3 regions of the Nocardioides aquaticus genome follow, and region 1 is predicted to be linked to each of the others. Evidence: riboswitches for the same ligand, from Rfam matches in the RefSeq annotation. Region 1 holds a riboswitch; each other region holds the start of a gene.
The links. A riboswitch is a leader RNA that binds a small molecule or an ion and turns the genes downstream of it on or off. The one in region 1 is predicted to bind cobalamin.
Positions count from the first base shown of each region.

Region 2: it holds a riboswitch for cobalamin, as region 1 does, so the genes downstream of both, ENKNEFLB_RS01390 (VWA domain-containing protein) here and ENKNEFLB_RS08090 (magnesium chelatase subunit D family protein) in region 1, are expected to answer to the same signal.
Region 3: it holds a riboswitch for cobalamin, as region 1 does, so the genes downstream of both, ENKNEFLB_RS01415 (nitrite reductase) here and ENKNEFLB_RS08090 (magnesium chelatase subunit D family protein) in region 1, are expected to answer to the same signal.

Region 1 covers NZ_CP075371.1:1,681,625-1,686,334, forward strand. The annotation lists gene ENKNEFLB_RS08090 (magnesium chelatase subunit D family protein) at 1-1,712, opposite strand, end outside; cobalamin riboswitch at 1,736-1,904, opposite strand; gene ENKNEFLB_RS08095 (cobalt-precorrin-4/precorrin-4 C(11)-methyltransferase) at 2,050-2,928, shown strand; gene cobJ (precorrin-3B C(17)-methyltransferase) at 2,930-4,381, opposite strand; gene ENKNEFLB_RS08105 (precorrin-8X methylmutase) at 4,429-4,710, opposite strand, start outside.
Region 2 covers NZ_CP075371.1:274,568-279,277, forward strand. The annotation lists gene bluB (5,6-dimethylbenzimidazole synthase) at 1-163, opposite strand, end outside; gene ENKNEFLB_RS01390 (VWA domain-containing protein) at 163-2,208, opposite strand; cobalamin riboswitch at 2,355-2,521, opposite strand; gene cbiE (precorrin-6y C5,15-methyltransferase (decarboxylating) subunit CbiE) at 2,569-3,843, shown strand; gene ENKNEFLB_RS01400 (cobalt-precorrin-4/precorrin-4 C(11)-methyltransferase) at 3,840-4,598, shown strand; gene ENKNEFLB_RS01405 (precorrin-2 C(20)-methyltransferase) at 4,575-4,710, opposite strand, start outside.
Region 3 covers NZ_CP075371.1:281,129-285,838, reverse strand. The annotation lists gene ENKNEFLB_RS01435 (pyruvate, water dikinase regulatory protein) at 1-322, opposite strand, end outside; gene ENKNEFLB_RS01430 (NAD(P)/FAD-dependent oxidoreductase) at 420-1,421, shown strand; gene ENKNEFLB_RS01425 (flavin monoamine oxidase family protein) at 1,600-2,886, opposite strand; gene ENKNEFLB_RS01420 (sigma factor) at 2,883-3,254, opposite strand; cobalamin riboswitch at 3,374-3,513, shown strand; gene ENKNEFLB_RS01415 (nitrite reductase) at 3,586-4,515, shown strand; gene ENKNEFLB_RS01410 (precorrin-8X methylmutase) at 4,512-4,710, shown strand, end outside.

The DNA.
Region 1 (4,710 bases):
TCGGCCAGCCGCCGCGCCGCAATCTCCACGGAGTGGGTCGGCGGCAGCGCGAGTTCGGCCGCACCACCCCGGAAGGTGACCAGCCCGACCTTGTCGCGCCTGCGGTAGGCGTCGAGCAGCAGCGAGAGGATCGCGGTCTTGACCTGCTCCATCCGCGTGCGTGCCGCCATCGAGCCGGAGGCGTCGACGCAGAACAGGATCAGGTTGGCCTCCTTGCCCTCGTGGCTGGCCACCCTGAGGTCGTCCCCGCGGAACCGGAGGGCACCCGTCGTGCGACCCCGGATCGCCTGGTGCGGTGCCGCGGCCCGGATGGTCTCGATCAGGTGGATGGAGCCGCCCGAACCGTCCGGACGTGTGGTCCCTACCCGGTGTCCGAACTGGGTGATTGCCCGACTCCGGCGGCCAGCCGCGCCGGTGCCGGTCCCGCGGACAGTGAACACCTTGGTCCGGTACGGGTCGCCCGCTGTCACGGTTGCCTGGGTCGTGTCCTCGGATCCGGTCGGTGCAGGAGCCGGATGATCCTGCACTTCGTCGGGAGTGGCCGTGGAGTCGCAGGGCGCCTCAGATGTTCCGTCATCCAGAGCCTCTGGCTGCCCCGGTTCCGAGTGAGTGTCGTCCTCGGGCGCCTGCTCGGGGGCGTCGCCGGGGATGGGGTCGTCGTCACCCTGATCGTCGCCCTCCGGTGGTGGTTCAGGCGGGAGCTCATCGTCGCCGAGGACCTGGTCGAGCAGGTCCTCGTCCAGGCCGGGTGCGTCGAACGGGTTGCGCCGGCGCCGGTGGGGGAGCGCCAGCCGAGCCGCCGCCCGGATGTCCTCGCGCGTGACCTCGGTGCGTCCGTGCCAGGCCGCGTGGGCGACGGCGGTGCGGGCGGTCACGATGTCGGCACGCATACCGTCCACGTCGAAGGCTGCACAGACCTCCGCGATCTTCCACAGCGCCTGCTCGGAGAGGTGCACCGTCCCGACGATCTCCTGTGACTTGACGATGCGGGCGGTGAGGGCCCGCTCCGCATCGTCGTACGTCGCCGCGAAGCCATCCGGGTCTGCGTCGTAGGCGAGCCGGCGGCGTACGACGTCGACCCGGACCGCCGGGTCCCGAGAAGCTGCGACCTCGACGGTGAGGCCGAACCGGTCGAGGAGCTGGGGTCGGAGCTCGCCCTCCTCGGGGTTCATCGTGCCGACCAGCACGAAGCGTGCCGCGTGCTCGACCGAGACTCCGTCCCGTTCAACAGTGGATCGGCCCATGGCGGCGGCGTCGAGGAGCAGGTCGACCAGGTGGTCGTGCAACAGGTTGACCTCGTCGACGTACAGGATCCCGCGGTGGGCGCGAGCGAGCAGACCAGGCTCGTACTCGGCACGGCCTTCGGACAGTGCCCGCTCAAGGTGCAGCGACCCGAGCACGCGGTCCTCGGTGACACCGACGGGCAGCTCGACGAGACGCACCGGCCGCGCCTCGGTCTTCGCGTCCGAGGCGAACGGGCCGTCGGGGGAGAGTGTGGTGCTTTCGCGGGGGTCGCTGGAGAACCGGTCCCCGGCCACCACGTCGATGGGGGGCAGGACGGTGGTGAGTGCGCGCACGATCGTGGACTTCGCGGTGCCCTTCTCGCCGCGTACCAGCACCCCGCCGATGTCGGGCGAGATTGTGGTGAGCAGAAGGGCGAGCGCCATGTCGTCGGAACCGACGACGGCAGAAAACGGGTAGTGCTGTGGCATGGGAGGCTCCCGCTCGTCGCCAGTGAATACGTGGGCGCAAGGCCGGTCTTCGGACTTGCTGGCTCGACGTCCGGGGACGCCGTCCAGACCACCGCAGCGGGCCTGTGCCGGATTCTCACCGACTTCCCAGATTCTCCCCTCAGACCGCCCGCTCCGTGTGGGACGTCCGGCACCTCGGGGCACCTCGTGCCTGTCACCGGTCACGATAGCGTGCCGTCGTGTCCTTCTCACTGCCCTCTCGTGTCACTGTCGTCGGCCTCGGTGCAGACGGGGGGGCGGGTCTGCCCGAACCGGCCAGGGCGCGGGTGCCGGTGCCGGCTCCGTGGGGATCGAGTGGATGCGCGCCCACCCCACCTGTACGACTGTCGCCGTCGAGGCCGACCCCGAGCGCGCCGCGCGGATCGGCCGCAACGCCGCGTCTCTCGGCGTTCCCACGCTGCGGGTTGTCCACGGCCGCGCACCGGAGGCGTTCGACAAGCTGCCAGCCCCGGATGCGGTCTTCGTAGGCGGCGCGGCGACGGTGCTCGGGGTGGTGACCGGCAGCCTCACCCGACTGTACCCGGGCACCTACCTCGATGAGGAGGTCCTCGGGCACTGCTCCCCGGACACCCAGCTCGTCGATACCCAGCATCTCGACCTCGACCAGATCATGGGTCACCTTCTCGAGACCGACCGGGACGGGCTCGAGGTCGTCCGGTTGGTGTCGGGAGACCCGTCGGTCTACTCGGCCCTGACCGAGCAGACCCGTCGCCTCGACGAGGCCGGCGTGGCCTGGGAGGTGACGCCGGGGGTGCCGGCCTACGCCGCTGCTGCCGCGCTGGTGGGTCGCGAGCTGACGGTGCCGCTGATCACCCAGTCCGTGGTGCTGACCCGCGCCCAGGCCAGATCGACGGCGATGCCTGAGACCGAGGCCCTTCGCCACTTCGCACGCACTCGCGCCACCCTCGTGATCCACCTGGCAACCACTCGGATCCGTGAGGTGATCAGCGAGCTGGTGGGCGAGTATGGCGCTGACTGCCCGGTGGTCGTGGTCTACCGAGCCAGCCAGACGGGTGAAGTAGTGCTCCACGGCACCGTCGCCGACATCGCCGAGCAGGTCGAGCACGCGGGCCTCCGGCAGGCCGCTGTGATCATGGTCGGGCGGGCTCTGGATCCCCGCGATGGTGGGGACTCCTACCTCTACGACCCGACGCGAGACCGCTCGACGAAGTCCTGACTCAGTCGACGAACCGCGGTGTCCACACGCTCCCGGACGCCGTACGACGTGTGGTCGAGGCCCCCACGATCAGCAGGCACTTCATGTCGATCGACTCCGGGTCGAGCTCGGCCAGCGTGGTGACGCGCAGCGACTCCTCCTCGCGGCCGATGTCGCGACCCACCACCACGACCGTGGCGGCGGACTTGTGCTCGAGCAGCAGCTTCTGGGCGCGCACGATCTGGTCGGTCCGGGAGCGGGACGCGGGGTTGTAGATCGCCAGCACGAGGTCGGCTTCAGCGATGGCCCGCAGCCGTCGTTCGACGACCGACCAGGGCTTGAGCCGGTCCGACAGGCTGACGACCGCGAAATCTGCGCCGATGGGCGCGCCCGCCCGTGCGGCTACGGCCTGCACCGCACTCACGCCGGGCAGCACCCGGATCGTCACCTCAGCGTAGGCCGGGTCGGCGGCGGCCTCGTGGACGGCCGAGGCCATCCCGAACACCCCGGCGTCCCCGCCGGAAACGACGGCGACCTTCTCTCCGCGCAGTGCAAGGTCGAGAGCCAGCCGGGCCCGGTCGAGCTCGACGGTGTTGCCTGAGGCATGCCTGGTCAGGCCGGCGCGTTGCGGCACCCGGTTCACGTACGGCGCGTAACCCACCACGTGGTCCACCTCGCGCAGCGCTGTGGTCGCCTCGGGAGTGATCCACCCCTCCGGGCCTGGACCGAGCCCGACCACCAGGAGCTCCGCGGTGTGCTCGACCGGCTCTGGCTGGGCGTGAGCTCGTCGCCCCGTCGGTTCCTGGTGCAGCGAGTCTCCCGGCACTACGATCAGCGAGAAGTACGGCACTGTCGCAGGGTCCACGTCCGCCACCGGAAGCCACCGCTGTTCGGGCATCGAGGCCCGTTCGACATAGAGCGCGTGCTCGAGCCGGCCCGCCTGCGCCAAGGCCGACCTGACGGCCGGGAAGGTGCGGCCCAGCTTCATGATGATCGCGCCGTCGGTGTCGGCCAGCCGTCGTGCGAGCTCGGCCTCGGGCAGCGTGCCCGGCAGGATCGTCAGCACGTCGGTCTGCCGCACCAGCGGCGACGCGACGGCTGCCGTGGCCGCGGCGAACGCCGGCACACCCGGAACGACCTCGGTCAGGAACCGCTCGGAGAGACGGTCATGCATGTACATGTAGGAGCCGTAGAACAGCGGGTCTCCCTCGGCGAGCAGCACCACCGTCCGACCGAGCTCGAGGTGCGCGGCCAGGCGGGCGGCCGACTGCTCGTAGAATTCCGCCATAGCTCCGGCATAACCCCCCGAATGTTCGGTGCGACCGGTCGTGACGGGGTAACGAAGCTCCTCCTCCAGAGCCGTTTTCGGGATCAGGCCGGAGGCGATACGGCGCGCGTTGGACTGCTTGCCCACCCCTGCGTGAAAGGCAATCACGTCGGCGCCGGCGATCAGCCGGGCCGCCTTGAGGGTCATCAGCTCGGGATCTCCGGGGCCGAGTCCGACACCGTAGAAGTGCCCGGTCACTCCTTCTCCTGAGCCAGCGCGTTGACGGCGGACGAGGTCATCGCCGAACCCCCGCGGCGCCCGCGCACCGTGACAAACGGGATGTCGATGCCGTGGTCCTGATGCAACGAGACGAGGGCCTCCTTGGACTCCGCCGCGCCGATGAAACCAACCGGGCAGCCAACGATCGCCGCGGGTCGGGGTGCCCCAGCGATCAGCATCTCCAACAGGTGGAACAGTGCCGTGGGCGCGTTGCCGATCGCCACGACGGCGCCCTCCAGGTGGGGCTCCCACAACGA
Region 2 (4,710 bases), 1.4 Mb from region 1:
CGGGGTCGCGGACGAGCACGAAGTCCCACGGCTGGCTCATCCCGACGCTCGGGGCCCGGTGCGCCGCGCCGAGCACCCGCTCGAGCACGGCGTCGTCCAGCGGCTCCCCGCTGAACTCGGCCCGGACGTCCCGCCGACGCGCGACAGCCTCGTAGAGGTCCATCAGGCGGCACCGGCCGGACGGGCTACGGCGGCCAGCGCGTCCGCGCTCACCTCGCCGACCGGCACGTGCTCGGCGCCGAGGTGCTCGGCCAGCCGGCGCGCCAGGCCCATCCGCATCGGCCCGGACTCGCAGTCCACCACCACGCTCCCGACGCCGGCGGCGGCGAGCAGGTCGGCGGCGCTCCGCGACCGGTCGACGGCGTCGGCCCCGGAGGTGGCGCGGCCGTCGGTCACCACAACCAGCAGCGGGCGCCGGCGCGGGTCGCGGACCCGCTCCACCTCCAGGCAGCGGGCGGCCTCGAGCAGGCCCTCGGCCAGGGGCGTACGCCCGCCGGCGGGCAGCACCTCGAGGCGCGCCGCGGCGACGTCGACCGAGCGGGTCGGTGGCAGCGTCAGCTCGGCGCCCGTGCCGCGGAAGGTGACCAGCCCGACCTTGTCGCGGCGGCGGTAGGCGTCGAGCAGCAGCGACAGGATCGCCGCCTTGACCTCCTCCATCCGCCGCCGGGCCGCCATCGAGCCGGACGCGTCGACGCAGAACAGGACGAGGTTCGACTCCCGGCCCTCGCGCACCGCCACCCGCAGGTCGTCCGGGCGCAGCAGCACCCGCCCGCCCGTCCCGGGCACCCGGCCGCGGGCGACCTGGTGCGGCGCGGCGGCCCGTACGGTCTCGCCGAGGTGCACCGCGCCCTGGCGGCCGGGTCGGGAGCCCGTACGGCGTCCGGTCGACGTCACCGCCCGGCTGCGCCGCCCGGCCTCGCCCTCGCCGGTGCCGCGGACGGCCAGCAGTCGGGCGCGGTACGCCTGTCCCGCACCGACGGTGGAGGTCCCGCCGGGCGGGGGAGCGGGAGCGGGGTCCGGTGCGGGGTCCGGTCCTGCGTCATGCGTTCCGTCCAGGTGGTTGTCCGGAGCGTCTGACGTCCCGCCGTCCGCCGGTCCCGGGTCCGGTCCTGGGTCCGGCGCAGCGTCATGCGCTCCGTCCGGGGAGGTGTCCGGAGCGTCTGACGTCCCGCCGTCGTCCCCGCCACCGTCCCCGCCACCGTCCCCGCCACCGGGCGGCTCGGGGTCGGGCTCGTCGGGGTCGTCGGGCAGCAGGTCGTCCAGCAGGTCCTCCTCGAGGCCGGGGGCGTCGAAGGGGTTGCGCCGGCGGCGGTGCGGCAGGGAGAGGCGGGCCGCGGCGCGGATGTCCTCGGTCGTCACGAAGCGCCGGCCGTGCCAGGCGGCGTGCGCGGCGGCGGTGCGCGCGGTGACGATGTCGGCGCGCATCCCGTCGACGTCGAGCGCCGCGCAGAGCTCGGCGATCCGCAGCAGGGCCCCGTCGCCGACGACGACGTCGCCGACCAGGGCCTGCGCGGCCGCGACGCGCGCCCGCAGCGCCTCCTCGTCCGGCGCCCAGGCCGCTGCGAAGGCGTCCGGGTCGGCGTCGTAGGCCATCCGCCGACGGACCACCTCGACCCGTCGGGCCGGGTCGCGGGGGGCGGCGACCTCGGCGGTCAGGCCGAACCGGTCGAGCAGCTGCGGGCGCAGCTCGCCCTCCTCGGGGTTCATCGTCCCGACCAGCACGAAGCGGGCCGCGTGCGAGACCGACACCCCGTCCCGCTCGACGGTCGCGCGGCCCATCGCCGCCGCGTCGAGGAGCAGGTCGACGAGGTGGTCGTGCAGCAGGTTGACCTCGTCGACGTAGAGGATGCCGCGGTGCGCACGGGCCAGCAGGCCGGGCTCGTACTCCGCCGTGCCCTGGCTCAGCGCCCGCTCCAGGTGCAGCGAGCCGAGCACCCGGTCCTCGGTCGCACCGACGGGCAGCTCGACGAGGCGTACGGGCCGGCTCTCCACCGCCGCGTCGGAGGCGAACGGGCCGTCCGGCGACGCGGTCTCCCGGCCGCGGTCGGCGGGGTCGGAGGAGAACCGGTCCCCGGCCACGACCTCGACCGGCGGCAGCACCGCGGCGAGGGCGCGCACGATCGTCGACTTCGCGGTGCCCTTCTCGCCGCGGACCAGCACGCCGCCGATGGCGGGGCTGATCGTGGTCAGCACCAGGGCGAGCGCCATCGGGTCCAGGTCGCCCGGCCGGGCGCCGGTCTCGCCGGTGCCGCTGTCGCCGCTGGTGTCGCCGCTGATGTCGCCGAGGTCGCCCGCGGGCACGACGGCAGAGAAGGGGTAGTGCGCTGGCATGGGAGGCTCCCGCTCGTCCGCCATCGGATGGGCGCCTCGAGGCCGGTCTTCGGACTTCCTCGAGCACGCCGGATCGCGCGTCCAGGTCACCGCAGCGGGCCTGTGCCGGACTCTCACCGGCTTCCCAGATTCTCCCCTCGGCGTCCGGTCGTGACCGGGGCGTCGGGGCACCTCGTGGCTGAGCCGCCACGCTAGCGCAGTCCGGCCCTCCGGAGGCACGCCCTAGGGTCGGCGCCCATGAGGGCGAGGATCACGGTCGTGGGGATCGGCGCCGACGGGTGGCCGGGCGTCCCGGCGCGCCTGCGGTCGCTCGTCGACGACGCGGAGGTGGTGCTGGGCGGGGCCCGCCACCTGGCGCTGCTGGAACCGCGGCCCGGTCAGCACCGCGTGCCGTGGCCGGTGCCGCTGCGCGCGGGCCTGCCGTCCCTGCTGGCCGAGCACGCCGGGCGACGGGTGGTCGCCCTGGCCACCGGCGACCCGCTGCTGTCCGGCGTCGGCACCACGCTGGTCGACCTGCTCGGCGCCGACGCCGTGGAGGTCCACCCCGGCCTGTCGTCGGTCGCGCTGGCCCGGGGACGGCTCGGCTGGTCGGCCGAGAGCGCCGCGGTGGTCAGCCTGGTGGGCCGCGACCCCGCGCTCGTCCTGCGCGAGCTCGCCCCGGGCCGCCGCGTGGTCGCGCTGTCCTCGGACGCGACCACGCCGGGCGCGCTGGCCCGGCTCCTCGTCCGGCAGGGGTACGGCGCCTCGCTGCTGGCGGTGCTCGGCGACCTCGGCGCGCCGACCGAGTCGCGCCTCGACGCCGCCGCCGCGGCCTGGGACGCGGCCGCCGACGCCCGCGTCCCCCCGCTCAACGTGGTGGCGGTCGACCTGCGCGGGCCCGTGGTCGGGTCGTGGACCGCCGGGCTGCCGGACGAGGCGTACGAGCACGACGGCCAGCTCACGAAGCGCGACCTGCGCGCCTCCGCCCTGGCCCGGCTCGCCCCCCAGCCCGGGCAGCTGCTGTGGGACCTCGGCGCGGGCGCCGGCTCGGTCGGCGTCGAGTGGATGCGTGCGCACCCGACGTGCCGGGCCGTCGCGGTCGAGATCGACCCCGCGCGGGCCGCCCGGATCGCGCGCAACGCCGCGGGCCTCGGGGTGCCCGCGCTCGACGTCCGCACCGGCCGCGCCCAGGAGGTCGTCGCGACCCTGCCGGTCGCGCTGGCCCACCCGGACGCGGTGTTCGTCGGCGGCGGCGCCACGGCGCCCGGCCTGCTCGACCTGTGCCGCCAGGCGCTGGCCGACCGCGGCCCCGGCAGCCGGCTGGTCGTGCACGGGGTCACCCTGGAGACCGAGTCCCTGCTGGCCCGGATGCACGCCGACCACGGCGGCGAGCTGACCCGCACCTCGGTCGAGCACGCTGCCCCGATCGGCTCCTTCCGCGGCTGGACGCCCGCCCGGGCCGTCACCCAGTGGAGCTGGACCGTCCCCACCACCACCAGCACCAGCACCAGCACCGTGGAGGAGCAGCCATGACCGTCCGCTTCGTGGGCGCCGGCCCGGGCGCCGCCGACCTGCTCACCCTGCGCGCCGCGGCCCTGCTGGGGCAGGCCGACGTGGTGCTCTACCCGGGCACGTACCTCGACGAGGCGGTGCTGTCCCACTGCCGCCACGACGCCCGTCTGGTCGACACCCAGGGCCTCGACCTCGACGTGATCGTCGGCCACCTCGTGGCGGCCGACGCGGCGGGCGAGGACGTCGTCCGGCTCGTCTCCGGCGACCCGTCGCTCTACTCCGCGGTCGCCGAGCAGGGCCGACGGCTCGACGAGGCCGGCGTCGGCTGGGAGGTGGTGCCGGGCGTGCCGTCGTACGCCGCGGCCGCCGCCCTGGTGGGGCGCGAGCTGACCGTCCCGCTGGTGGCCCAGTCGGTGGTGCTGACCCGCGCCCAGGCGCGGTCCACGGCGATGCCGGAGCGGGAGTCGCTGGCCCGGTTCGCCGCGACCGGCGCCACGCTCGTGCTGCACCTGGCCGTCACCCGCACCCGCGAGGTGATGGCCACGATCGAGCCCGAGCACGGCGCCGACTGCCCGGTCGTGGTCGTCTTCCGGGCCAGCCAGCCCGGGGAGCTCGTGCTGCGGGGCACCGTCGCCGACATCGCCGACGCCGTCGAGGAGGCCGGCCTGCGCCAGGCTGCGGTCATCCTCGTCGGGCGCGCCCTCGACCCCCGGGCGGGCGGCCCGGAGGGGATGGGGGAGTCGTGGCTCTACTCAGCGGACCGGGACCGCGCGTGAGGTCCACACCGCCCCGCGCGCGCTGACCCGGGTGCCGCGGGCGCCGACGAGCAGCAGGCACTTCATGTCGATCGTGCCGGGGTCGAGGTCGCCGAGCGTGGTCACGGTCAGC
Region 3 (4,710 bases), 1.4 Mb from region 1:
GGTCCAGGATCGCCTCCACGCGACCCATGTGCAGGTCGAAGAAGTCGATGATCGGCGCGGTCGTCTTGCGCAGCTCCAGGCGTACGGCGTCCTCGGCCGCGGTGGTGAACACCAGCGGCGTCGTCGGCCCGGCCGCGACCTCGTCGATCATCGCCACCACGCGGGCGGCGTCCTCGACGGTGGAGATGAACGGGATGGTGGTCCGCTCGAACGGCACGTCGGGGAACTGCAGCAGCAGGGCGTTGCCCATGGTCTCGGCGCTGATCCCCGTGCTGTCGGAGAGGAAGAACACCGGCACGACCGCGTCCGCTTCGTCCGCCACGCTGCACCTCCCGGGAGTGAGGGGACGAACCTAGCGCCCGCGGGCGCCGCGCAGGAGGCCACCCGGCTGGTGGATGGGTGCGTGCAAGGCTCGCGACATGGAACCGGTCGTGGTGGTGGGAGCCGGCATCGCCGGGGTCGCGTGCGCAGCCGAGCTGGTCCGGGCCCAGGTGCCGGTCCGGGTCGTGGACCGCGGCCGCCGGATGGGCGGGCGCCTGGCGAGCCGCCGCCTGGACGACCGACCGGTCGACCTCGGCGCCTCCTACCTGACCGCCACGCAGGACGGCGACTTCGCCAAGGTCGTCGACCGATGGCGTACGCGGGGGCTGGCGTTCCCGTGGACCGACACGTTCGTGGCGCTCGACGCCTCCGCCGGGGGCGCCGACGGGAGGCCGTCGGCCGAGGTGAAGACCGGGCCCGTGCGGTGGGGCGCCACCGGCGGCCTGCGGTCGCTGGTCGAGGCCCTCGCCGGGACCGCGGGCGTGACGGTCGAGGAGGGCGCGGTGTCCTCGGTGACGGCGACGGCCGACGGTCTCGACGTCGACGGAGCCACCGCGCCGGCCGTCGTGCTGGCGATGCCGGACGAGCAGGCGGCCCGGCTGCTCGGCGAGGGGCTGGTGCGGCACCGTGAGCAGCTCACCCGGCCCTCCGAGCCGATCCTGGCGCTGGCGGCCTGGTGGGGCGCACGCACCTGGGACGGCGTGGTGGCCCCGGGGCCCTTCCACGGCGCGTTCGTCAACGGCGACGACCACCTCTCCTGGATCGCCGACGACGGCCGCCGCCGCGGCGACGACGCCCCCGTCCTCGTCGCGCACTCCACCCCGGCCCTGGCCGCGGCGAACCTGGAGGACCCGCAGGCCGCGGGGCCGGCCATGCTCGCCGCGCTGCAGCGGCTGCTGCGCATCGAGGACGACCCCGCCGGCACCTACGTGCAGCGCTGGTCCGTGGCCCGCCCGACCGGCGAGCGCGACGACCCGTACCTGCTGACGGAGTCGGGCCTCGGCGTCTGTGGCGACGGCTGGGGCGGCCCGCCGAAGGTCGAGACCGCCTGGACCTCCGGGCGCGACCTCGGCCGGGCGCTGGCGGCGCGGCTCGGCTGACCCCGGGCTGCCGGGCCGCGGGTGCGGCCGCGGGTGCGGGTGCGGGTGCCAGCCAGCTGTAACGCTGTGTTACTTCGTCTGGTCCAGCGTCGTGACGCCGCACCAGACGAAGTAACACAGCGTTACAGCGGCGGCTCGGTGCGGCGGGGCGGCGGCTCGGGGCGGCGGGGCGGCGGGGCTAGCGGGCGAGCGCGGCGGCGACGTCGAGCGCGGCCCGCTGGCCGCTGACCAGCGCGCCCTGGATCGAGGCGGTGTCGCGGTGGTCGCCGCAGACGACCAGGTGGTCGCGGAGGCGGACGGGACGACGCAGCGCCAGCGGCGCCGGCTGGGCCGGGAGCGCGTGCGGCACCTCGTGGCGGTGCAGCAGCCGCCAGCCGCGAGGGTCGGCGCCGAGCAGCTCGCCGGCGTGCCGGCGGACGTCGTCCTCGGTCGGCACCGGCCGGTCCGGCCCGAGCAGGGCCGAGGCCTGGACCAGGTGCTGCCCCGCCGGGGCGTACGACGGCGCCGGGTTGCTGACCACCGCGGTGTTGACCAGCGGACCGGACGGGCGGGAGCGTCCGTCGACGAACAGCAGGTGGGAGTCCGTCGGGGCCTCGTCGGCGGCGAACCACGAGGTCACGACGCCCTTGGTACGCGGCGTCGGCTCCGCGTCGGGGCCGGTCAGCGCACCGGCGTCCTGGCCGGCGACGGCCACCACCACCTGGCGGGCGCGCAGCGTCGTGCCGCCGGCGTGCACGACCGCGCCCCCGGCGACGGTCTCGACGGAGTCCACGGCGGTGCCGAGCCTCACCCGGTCGCCGAGCCTCCCGGCCAGCTGCGCGGGCAACGCCTGCATCCCGTGCTCGGGCAGGGCGGGGGTGCCGGCCAGGAAGGTGGCGGTGAGCAGCAGGGCGTAGGCCTGCGAGGTCGAGCCGTCGTCCTCCAGCACCACCCCGGCGAAGAACGAGTCGAGCGTGGCGCGCAGCAGCCCGTCGACCCCGGCGCGGTCGAGCGCCTCGCGGCGGCTCACGTCGCGCCGCGGCGAGGCCGTGGTCAGGCTCGTGGCCAGGCGGCGGCCGGGCCGGGCGCGCAGCAGCGGGGCGGCCCAGCGGGCGGCCGCGAGCACCTCGCGCGGGCGCGGGAGGACCGCCCGCACCGAGGGCAGCAGCAGCGCGGGCGCGGCCAGCGGGTTGCCGAGGCGGACCAGCCCGTCGTCGTTCCGGGCGGCCACGCCGGCGGCGAACGGCTGCAGGCCGAGGGCGTCCACGTCGACCCAGCGGCGCACCGCGCGGTACGCCGGGTTGAGCAGTTGGAAGCCGCGGTCGAGGGCGAACCCGTCGACGTGGTCGGTGCGGATCCGACCGCCGACGGCGTCGTCGCGCTCGAGGACCACGACGTCGTGGCCCCGGTCGACCAGGGCCCGGGCGCAGCGCAGGCCCGCGAGGCCCGCGCCGACCACCACGACGTCGGTGTCGTTCTCGCTCACGCGGCCTGCCCGTCCCAGGGACCGGGGTCGCGGCGGGGTCCGGTGCGGGCCACCGCGGAGGTCACGGCCAGCACCCAGGTCAGGGGGCGGTGCTCCGTGGGGCGGTAGGTCGACGCGCTGCGCCAGACCTCGGCGTAGGTCTCGCGCACGACCTGGTGCGCCCACGCCTCGTCGCCGCGGCCCTTGAGCCGCGCGAGGCGCCAGACCTGGTCGACGGTGGCGTCGTACAGGTCCTCGAAGGCCTCCTGCCGGCCGGCGGCGGTGCACTCCAGGCAGCCCGGACGGCGCTCGGCGGCCGGTCGGGGGGCGGTCAGGGGCCGCGGCCCCGTCCGCCGGCCCGTCCGCTGCCCGACGTAGTCGTCGCACATGGGGCCAGTGTGGGGGGCGCCTGGTGAGGACGACCCACCCGCGCGCGTGTGACCAGACCAGTGGACGACGCTTGCTAGGTTGGCCGCGCCAGTCACGCCCCCCGGTCCGCCGGGAGGCCAGGGAACCCGGTGCGAGGCCGGGACTGACGCGCAGCGGTATGGGTGACGGACGGGGCTCCTGTCGAGAGGCAGGCCACTGGACCAGCGGCATCGGTCCGGGAAGGTGCTCCGCGCCGGGCGATCCCGAGTCCGAAGACCTGCTGGCCCCGGCGACGCCCGTCGTCCGGTCCACGCAGGCTCCGCGCACGAGCCTCCGACCACCGAGGTGACCGTGCCCCACCCACCCCTCGTCCGCTCGCGGCCCGGTCCCGACGGCCGGGACGCCGCCGCGGACCGCTGTCCCGGTGTCGCCCGGCCCTGGCCCGCCGAGGACGGCCTGCTGGTCCGGCTCCGGCTCCCCGGCGGCCGGGTCGCCGCCCGGGCCCTGGCCTCGCTCTCCGGGGTCGCCCGTACCCACGGCGACGGCGACCTCCACCTGACCGGTCGCGCCAACCTCCAGCTGCGTGCCCTGCCGGCCGACCCGGCCACGACGGGCGCCGTACGGCCCGACGTCGCCGCGGCCCTCGCCGGCACCGGCCTGCTGCCGTCGCCCAGCCACGAGCTGGTCCGCAACCTGATGGCCTCGCCGCAGACCGGGCTGGACACCGGCCGACCGGGCGGCGGCCGCGCCGACCTGCGCCCGGTCGTGGACGCCCTCGACGCGGCGCTGCTGGCCGAGCCCGCCGCCGCCGACCTCTCCGGACGGTTCCTGCTCGTGCTCGACGACGGCCGCGGCGACCTGGTCGACCGCCCGTGCGACCTGGGGGTGGTGGCCCTCGACGACGGGACCGCCCAGCTGCGCGTCGGGACGGCCTGGGGCGACGTGGTGGCGCTCCCCGACGTGCCCGACGCCCTGCTCGCCCTGGTCCGTCGCTTCCTGGACGCCCGCCCCGACCCGGCCGCCGCCTGGCACGTCGCCGAGCTCGACGGTCCCCTGGCGCCCGCCCGGGAGCCCGACGACTGCGTCCCGGCCCCGACCGCGCGACCGGCGTACGGCCCGCTGGTCGGCGGTGAGCACGTCGCGGCCCCCGACGGCGTGCTCGGCCCCGACCTGGTCGACGACCTCGTCGCCCGGGACCCCGACGGCACGCTGGTCGTGACGCCGTGGCGCGGGGTGCTGGTGCCGGACCCGGCCCCGCACGAGGGGGGAGGTGCGCGATGACCCCGCTGTCCCGGCCGCCGCAGCGGTACGCCTACGTCGACCACGGCCCGGAGATCTACGTCGACTCCTTCGCGACCATCCGCCGCGAGAGCGACCTGTCCCGGGTGCCGGGCGACGCCGAGCGGCTCGCGGTGCGGATGATCCACGGCACCGGCCAGGTCGACCTGGTCGACGACCTCGTGGTCCACCCGCGCC